Regions from separate parts of the Caballeronia sp. EK genome, predicted to be linked through region 2. Evidence: riboswitches for the same ligand, from Rfam matches in the RefSeq annotation. Region 2 holds a riboswitch; the other holds the start of a gene.
The links. Region 2 has a riboswitch for cobalamin ahead of cobG (precorrin-3B synthase). Riboswitches for the same ligand answer to the same signal wherever they lie in the genome.

Region 1 (4,413 bases), on a different contig from region 2:
GCCCAACGTGATGTACGCGCCGCGCCGTGGCGTGTTGTACGAGTACGCAAGTTCATAGTCCTTGTCGAACAGATTGTCGATGCGCGCCGTGACGTACCACGACTTCGAGATGTCGTAGCGCGCCGATAGATTCACGATGCCATACCCCGCGAGCGTCGAATCGTAGTCGCTGCGTTGCCCGCTCACGATCCACTCGCCGCCGACACGCCAGCGCCCGATCGTGCGATGCGCCGTGAGCGTCGCGAAACGCCGCGCGCGCCGCGTCAGGTCCTCGTGATTCGTCTCATCGACGGGATTCTGGAACGTGACCCCCGCGCGCACATCGGTTGCGCCGACATGTCCCGCCCACGATCCTTCGATGCCCTGCACCTTCGCGCGCCCGACGTTCTGCGCAACATAGTAGAAACCGCCGTCGGACACATAGTCGATCAGATTCGAATAGCGCGTCTGGAACAGCGTCACGCGCGCGACACCCAGCGCATTCGATGCGTACTGCAACGCCGCCTCGACCGAATGGCTGCGCTCCGGCTGAATCGACGGATTGCCGCTGAACGGATAGTAGAGATCGTCAAAGCTCGGCGCGCGAAACGAAGCCGCATAGCTCGCGCTCGCCTTCCAGTGCGCATCGAAGTTATACGCGTAGCCCAGATAGTAGCTGTTCGCGCCGCCGAAATCGGAATACTGGTCGTGACGCAGATTCGCCTGCAATTCGCTCGCGCCGATGTGACCCACGTAGCCCGCGAACACCGAATTCACGTGACGATCGGGCGCGCTGAGTTGATCGGAATCGAGCGTCTGATCGAGATGCTCGTAACCGAAGAGCAGCTTGTGCGCATCGCTTATTTTGAAGTCGTTCTGCCACGTGTATTGCCGGTTCTCCGAATTGAAGCGGTTCGTATAGACGCCGTTCTGCTCGATGTTCGCGCGGTCCTGTCCCTGCGCGATCGTGAAGTGCGTGGTCCAGTTTTCGGTGATCCTGCCGTTCGCGAACACCGACGCCGAGCGCACGCGATCGTGCGATTCGTTGATATCGGTCGGCAGGCCGTAGGCATCGTCGAAACTGCTGATGCCGTTCGATTGCAGGAAGCGCACGCCCGCGTCCCACTTGTCGCTGAACTGGTGGCGCAGCGTCGCCGCGACGCTCTCGTTCAGATAGCCGTTCGCGTTCGGATTCGCGCCGGGCGCGATATTCGGATCGATCGACGAAAAGCCGTCGGTTTTCTCGCGCGAAACGTTCAGGCTGAAGGTCGTGCGGCCGTCCTTGTCGAGCGCGCCCTTCACGCCCGCCGATTGACGCTGCGTGTGATAGCTGCCGTACTCGGCCTCGAAGTTGAAGCGCGGCGGATGCGGCTCGCCTTCCTTCGTGAAGATCTGCACGACGCCGCCGATCGCATTCGAGCCGTACAACGCCGACACATTGCCGTTCACGACTTCGACGCGCCCGATCTGATCGAGCATCAGTTGCGATAGCTGCGCCGCGCCGAGCGACGCCGATTCGACGCGCACGCCATCGATCAAAACGAGCGACTGCGACGACGCCGCGCCGCGTATGTAGAGCCCCGAAGTCGCGCCCGGTCCGCCGTTGCGCGTGATCTGCACGCCGGGCGCGAGCGCGATGAGGCCGAGTGCATCGTCGGCGTTGGCGTCGGCGATATCCTGTTCATCGAACACCGATGTCTGCGGGATCGATTCGGCGAGCGGCTGCGGCGCGCGCGTCGCGGTGACGACGACAGGGGCAAGCGTTTGCGAGGCGTCATCGGCAGCATGTGCGGCGCCGGCGAGCGGCGAACCGATGAACGCGGCAACGAGCGCGCCATGACGAGAGCGGCCGTTTTTGAGGGCGGCCTGTGGCAATACCATGAATGAAGTGTCCGTTTCGCGTGAGCGCGACCCCGCTCCCCGCGAGGACGATGCGCGACGAACGCACCGCGCGATCAGCGCCGATGCGTCGAACTCTGGCCGGTATCCGGGCTGGCGATAAATCGTCTCGCCTTCCCGCGCATCGTGCGCAGTGGCGTCGACACGTTTCTTGCAGTCGATTCGAGCGATGAACCCGGTGTGATGAAAATCCACACGCTCGCGCTGCAAAAACGCGCATGAGACGACTTGCAACTTGCGTTGCGGTCGCTTACCGTTGCGGGGGCAGCACAGGTTGGCTCGTCCCAGGTTGGTCCCGGTCGGACTTCGGAGACTTCGCTCCCTGTTTCCCGTTTGACTGCATCCGCGAGATCCGCGAATGCGAGCACCAAAAAGTGCGGCAAGTGTAGGAGCGCGTGTTGGGGCCGTCAAGAAAACGGCGCGGACAGTTGGGCGCGGCACATGACGAATCGAACGAGAATCGGCCGGCCTGTCATCACGAGCCATCAACAGCGCTCGCGTTTTCTGCACACGAATGCATGTCGACATGCGCTTGATTCGAAGGATTAAGCGCAAGATCGCATGTTGTTACGTCTCGAAACGAGACAATTATCGGAAGCTCCGTTGAACCGCGCTAAAATGCGAGGTCTTTAGAGGACGCAGCACATGCTCAACGAACTCGAATCACTGTCAGGAAATATCGGCCGGCTGATCCAGATCAGCGAGCGCCACAATCAGGCGCGCCAGGCGCTGCAAGACCAACTCGAACAACTGCGCGCCGACTATGCGAACGTGCAGGCCGAGCTTGCGCAAGTGCGTGAAGAGCGCGACACGCTGCAATCCGAACGCGATTCGCTCTCCGCGAAAATCGACGACGCGCAAGTGCGCCTCAACGCGATTCTCGAAAAGCTGCCGCGCGCGAAATCCGGGCAGCATGACGAAGCCGACAATCAACTCGATCTCCTCGAAGCCGATTCCCGCGAAGCACATGAAGCGGAATTGCACGGCGAGCATCATCAAGGAGAGAAGGCATGACGACTACGCAGATCGAAGTCTCCATTCTCGGGCAGCCGTATCGCCTCGCGTGCTCGCCGGAAACGGAAGGCGCATTGCGCGAAGCGGTCGCGCGCGTCGATGCCGAGATGAACAAGGTGCGCAATGCAAGCAACGTGCGCGGCACGGATCGCATCGCGGTGATGGCAGCGCTTTCGCTGGCGTCGGAATTGCTTAAGTTGCAGGACAGCGTGCGTCACGGCGAGGCCTTCCCTGCCGAGGAAATCCGTCGCACGATGCATTCGATGAACGAGCAGCTCGGCGCCGTCATCGCGCAATACGAAGTGCAGTGAGATGTCTGTGCGTCGAGGCAATCGGCGCGCAATGTCAATCGAAAAAAGAAACTGCGGCGGGGCTGCGAAAGGCAAACGATTGGTGTAGAGTGACGTTTCCCTGCCTGGTGCGCCAAGGTCATATATTCCTTGAACCAATGTCACATTGGCACGGTTGCGGAACCTTGCAGCACGGGCGCGCGCGTCGCTAGTCCGATGTACCCGAAGTGTTGCTTACCGCGACCAATCTTGAACCCAGGTTCAGGATGCCGGCCTAGCGGCCGTGGCGGGGACCCATCTTAAGAACGGCATCGGTTTTTCCGGTGCCGTTTTCATTTGCATCGTCGATTCCGCATAACGAACAATCATGCGCTACTGGCTGATGAAGTCCGAACCGGACGAAGCGAGCATCGATCACCTCGCGCACGCGCCGAAAAAAACCTTGCCGTGGACCGGCGTGCGCAACTATCAGGCGCGCAACTTCATGCGCGATCAGATGCAGATCGGCGACGGCGTGCTCTTCTATCATTCGAGCTGTCCCGAGCCGGGTATCGCGGGCATCGCGAAAGTGTGCTCGACGGCGTATCCCGATCCCACGCAGTTCGATCCGAAGAGCGATTACTACGATCCCAAGTCCACGCAGGAAACGCCGCGCTGGATCCTTGTCGATGTCAAGTTCGTGAAGAAGACCCCGCTGATTCCGCTCGCCGCATTGCGTGAACACGAGGCGCTCGCTGACATGCAGGTGCTCGCGCGCGGCAATCGCCTGTCGATCACGCCGGTGACCGAAGCGCAGTGGCGCTTTATTACCGAACAACTCGTCTAACAAGGAACTTACGACACGAAGGCCGCGACTAAATCCCGTCGCGAATCACGCGATATCCCGCGTTCGGAGTCCTTCGATGATCAACAAGAAAACCGCTGCCGCACTCGCGCTCCTCGCGATGTCGGGCGCAGCGTTCACCCTTTCCCAAACGGCCGCCGCGCAGACGGTGATTACCCAGCCGCAACCTTCGGGCGTGCTTTCTCTTTCGGCGCAGGCGAGCGCGCAGGTGCCGCAGGATGTCGTCAACATCACGCTCTTCTACGAGCAGGAAGCGGCCGATCCCTCGTCGCTCACCGCTACGCTCAATCAGCGCGCCGAGGCCGCATTGCGCGAAGCCAAGGGCGTCGATGGCGTGACCGCGAAGAGCGGCTCGTTCACCGTGTATCCATCCACCGATCGCGACGG
Region 2 (4,413 bases):
GCGACGCGGGTATTTCATGCAGATGCGCAAGGGCCTCGCGCCCGAGCGTAAAAAGCGGCCGATGAAACGGCGCGATCCGATCGACGATTTCGCGCCAGTCCGCCGCATCGCGCCAGTCGTCGCCCGGCTGCGGCTGCCACGCGGGACGGCGCACCGCCCAGAGCGGCACGTCCGCGAGCGCACAGGCGTCGTGCGCGTGCCGGCTCATTTGCGCGGCATACGGATGCGTCGCATCGACGACGAGCGCGATGTTCTCCGCGCGCAGGTAGCGAACGAGCCCGTCGATGCCGCCGAAGCCGCCGACGCGCACCGTGCACGCCAGATCGCCCGGCACACGCCCGAGGCCCGCGAGGCTGTAGACATGCGCGGGCGGCAGCGCGCGCGCAATCGCGAGCGCGTCGCCGGTGCCGCCGAGCAGCAGCACGCGCTTCGTGTTTCCCGGCGCTTCTTCACGCATGACGCATCACGGTTTGCTGGCGTGCAACAGCGTGATCGGCAGCGCCTGACGCCAGGTATCGAAGCTGCCGAGCGGCTCCGCCTGCGCGACGCCGATGCGCGTCAGCTCGCCGCCGTGACGCACGCGCCATTCGACGAGCGCGGCCTCGCTTTGCAGCGTCACCGCATTGGCGACGAGCCGCCCGCCCTGACGCAGTCGCGCCCAGCACGCATCGAGCACGCCCGGCACGGTCAATCCTCCGCCGATGAAGACGGCATCGGGCGCGCTCAGGCCATCGAGCGCGGCGGGCGCTTCGCCTTTCACGAGTTGCAGCGCGGGCACGCCGAGCGCGTCGCGGTTGTGCTCGATGAGGCGCTGCCGGCTTTCGTTCGATTCGATCGCGATCGCGCGGCACGCGCCGTGCGCGCGCATCCATTCGATACCGATCGAGCCGCAGCCCGCGCCGACATCCCAGAGCAATTCGCCCGGCTGCGGCGCGAGGCGCGCGAGCGTCACGGCGCGCACGTCGCGCTTGGTGAGCTGGCCGTCGTGACGATAGGCGTCGTCGGGCAAACCGGGCGTGAGCGGCGGCCCGGCGTGTCCGGCATGCGTGCGGCATTCGATCGCGACGAGATTGAGCGCGGCGACGAGCGGCTCGCGCCAGTCGTCGGCGCGCTCGTCGATACGACGCTCCTTGTTACCGCCGAGATGCTCGAACACGGTCATGCGGCTCGCGCCGAAGCCATGCGCTGTCAGGAGCGCGGCGACGGCGGCGGGCGTCGCGCCGTCAGCGCTCAAGACGAGCAGGCGCACGCCGCGATGCAGGCTCGCGAGCAGCGACGCGACGGGCCGCCCGACGAGCGACACGCACACGGCGTCCTGCAACGCCCAGCGCAAACGCGCCGCCGCGAGCGACAGCGACGAAGGCGCGGGAATGACGCGCATCTCGCCGTTGGCGACTTCACGCGCGAGCGTCGCGCCGACGCCGAAGCACATCGGATCGCCGCTCGCGAGCACGCATATGCGCGTCTTGCCGTCGCCGCGCCCGGCGAGCACGGCATCGAGCGAAAAGGGTTTCGGCCACGGCACGCGGCTCGCGGCGATGCGCGCCGGCAGGAACGCGAGATGGCGTTCGCCGCCGTGAATCGACTGGGCGTCGAGCAGCGCGCGGCGCGCGACGCGGGACAGCCCGTGCCAGCCGTCTTCGCCGATCCCCACTACGGTCAGCCAGTTCGACATGCGCCGCCTCCTTCACGTGATTCGTAATGCGCTTCAGGATGCTGCCCCGAAGCGCCTGGATGGTCGATAAAAGCGGGCATAATACAGGTCCGTCGGTGCCCGGGGTCGAAGAGACCCAGGGCCTAAGAGGGAACACAGAAAACTGTGGCTGCCCCCGCAATTGTACGCAGCGAGTCCGCGCTCCACTGCCACTGGTTTTTACCGGGAAGGCCGGCGCGAATGAAGACCTGCCAGCCAAGAGACCTGCCGACTCATCGCATTCGCGCGACGCCGACCGGGCGGGGTGTACCGGTTCGCTCATTACGCGCGAAGCCCAACGGGTCACGCTTTTGACTTCATTGAACCGCTCACCGCTCAACGCCGCGCCGCGCGCATCCGCGTGCCCGGGCCTGATGCGCATCGTGCCCGCGCGCGATGGCGGGCTCGCGCGCCTGCGGCTTGCGGGCGGCGTGTTGAGCGCGCACGCGGCGCGGGCCGTCGCGCGGGCGGCGCGTGTCTGCGGCTCGGGCGTGATCGAGGTGACCAATCGTGCGAATCTCCAGTTGCGCGGCATCCGCGACGATGCCCACGCCGCGTTGATCGACATCGCGCTCGACGCGGGCCTCGGTCCGTCGAGCTCAGGCGGCGACGACATCCGCAACGTGATGCTCAGTCCGCTCGCAAGCGACGACACACGTGCGCTCGCCACACAAATCATCGACGCGATGCAGGCCGACGCGTCGCTGCATGCGCTGTCGCCCAAATTCGCGCTGCAACTCGACGCCGGCGAGCGCCTCGCGATGCTCGATCATCCACACGACCTGTGGCTCGCTGCAATCGACGATGGCGCGCGTTTCGCATTCGGCTTCGCGGGAACGATGCGACAGTGTCCGCTCGGCGCGATCCATCGCAGCGACATGGTGACGTTCGTGTCCGGCGTGCTGCGCAGGTTTCTCGCGCTGGCCACGCCTGAAGAACATCGTATGCGCGAACTGCTCGCGCGTGTCTGCATCGCGCGCTTTCTCGAAGCATTCGATTTCGACGCAGCCATCGAGCACTGGCGACGCGCACCTGCCGATGCATCGCTGCGCCTCGGCGCGCACGCGGAGCCGTATCGCGCGACGTGGTACGCAGGCGCGCAAACGCCCCTCGGACGTCTCGACGCGGCCACGCTCGAAGCCCTCGCCGATATCGCCGACACGCAAGCCGAGGGCCTTCTCGCGATGACGCCGTGGCAAAGCGTGCTGATACCGGGCATCGTCGCGCATGACGCGCATAACGTGTTGCAAGGCCTTCACGCGCTCGGCCTCGCGACCGACCCGCGCGATCCGCTCGCGCGCCTCATCGCGTGCGCGGGCTCGGAAGGCTGCGCGAAAAGCCACGCCGACACCAAATCCGACGCGCATCGCCTCGCTTCGCTGCTGCCCTCGCGTGATGAAAGCGAGGTGCACTTAAGCGGCTGCGAGCGTTCGTGCGCGGCGGCGCATCCCGTCCCGGTGACGCTCTATGCAGTCGCGCCGAGACGATATGACCTGCATCGCGGCGCACGCATCGTCGCGAGCAACCTGACCATCGAAGAGGCGGCCGAACGGCTCGCCCGGAGCCATGCCGATGCTTGACTACATCCGCGACGGCGCGGAGATTTATCGTCAGTCCTTTGCGACGATCCGCGCCGAAGCCGACCTCGCCGCCCTTCCCGCCGATCTGGAAAAGCTCGCGGTGCGCCTGATCCATGCGTGCGGCATGGTCGATATCGTGAGCGATCTGCGCTTTTCTTCCGGCGCCGGCATCGCGGGCCGGCAAGCGCTCGCGGCAGGCGCGCCGATCCTGTGCGATGCGCGCATGGTCGCGGAAGGCATCACGCGCGCGCGGCTGCCCGCCGATAACCGTGTCGTCTGCACATTGAACGATGCATCGATTCCCGAACGCGCCCGCGCGATGAACAACACGCGCTCGGCCGCCGCGCTCGAACTGTGGCGACCGCATCTCGAAGGCGCGATCGTCGCGATCGGCAATGCGCCGACCGCGCTCTTTCATCTGCTCGACATGCTCGATGCGGGCGCACCGAAGCCCGCGCTCATCCTCGGCTTTCCGGTCGGATTCATCGGTGCGGCGGAATCCAAGGCGATGCTCGCCGCCGATAGTCGCGGCGTGCCCTTCGTCGCCCTGCTCGGCCGGCGCGGCGGCAGCGCGATGGCGGCGGCGGCAGTGAACGCACTTGCTTCGGAGGCCGAATGATGCGCGGACGTCTCTTTGGCCTCGGCGTCGGTCCAGGCGATCCGGAGCTCATCACGCTGAAGGCGCTGCGCTTGCTCAAGGCCGCGCCGGTAGTCGCTTATTTCGTCGCGAAGGGCAAGAAGGGCAACGCGTTCGGCATCATCGAATCGCATCTCGACGATACCCAGACGCGGCTGCCGCTCGTCTATCCGGTGACGACCGAGGCGCTCGAACCGCCGCTCTGCTACGAGACGATCATCAGCGCGTTCTACGACGAAGCCGCGCTGACGATCTCCGGGCATCTCGAAGCCGGGCGCGACGTCGCGGTGATCTGCGAAGGCGATCCGTTCTTTTACGGCTCGTACATGTATCTGCACGACCGTCTCGCCGCGCGCTTCGATGCGCATGTCGTGCCGGGCGTGTGCTCGATGCTCGGCGGCGTCGCGGTGCTGGGCGTGCCGCTCGTGTATCGCAATCAGAGTCTGTCGGTACTCTCAGGCGTATTGCCCGAAGACGATCTGAAGCGCCGTCTCGAAGCGGCG

Region 1: linked by a shared signal. The riboswitch ahead of IAG25_RS25275 (TonB-dependent receptor domain-containing protein) and the one ahead of cobG (precorrin-3B synthase) in region 2 are both predicted to bind cobalamin.

Annotation. Positions count from the first base shown of each region.
Region 1 is NZ_JACSUE010000008.1:209,125-213,537, forward strand. It holds gene IAG25_RS25275 (TonB-dependent receptor domain-containing protein) at 1-1,860, opposite strand, end outside; cobalamin riboswitch at 1,941-2,267, opposite strand; gene IAG25_RS25280 (ATPase) at 2,524-2,892, shown strand; gene IAG25_RS25285 (cell division protein ZapA) at 2,889-3,203, shown strand; RNA gene ssrS (6S RNA) at 3,298-3,479, shown strand; gene IAG25_RS25295 (EVE domain-containing protein) at 3,550-4,008, shown strand; gene IAG25_RS25300 (SIMPL domain-containing protein) at 4,085-4,413, shown strand, end outside.
Region 2 is NZ_JACSUE010000006.1:32,239-36,651, reverse strand. It holds gene IAG25_RS18625 (cobalt-precorrin-6A reductase) at 1-457, opposite strand, end outside; gene cbiE (precorrin-6y C5,15-methyltransferase (decarboxylating) subunit CbiE) at 464-1,675, opposite strand; cobalamin riboswitch at 1,752-1,940, shown strand; gene cobG (precorrin-3B synthase) at 2,005-3,273, shown strand; gene IAG25_RS18610 (precorrin-8X methylmutase) at 3,266-3,892, shown strand; gene IAG25_RS18605 (precorrin-2 C(20)-methyltransferase) at 3,889-4,413, shown strand, end outside.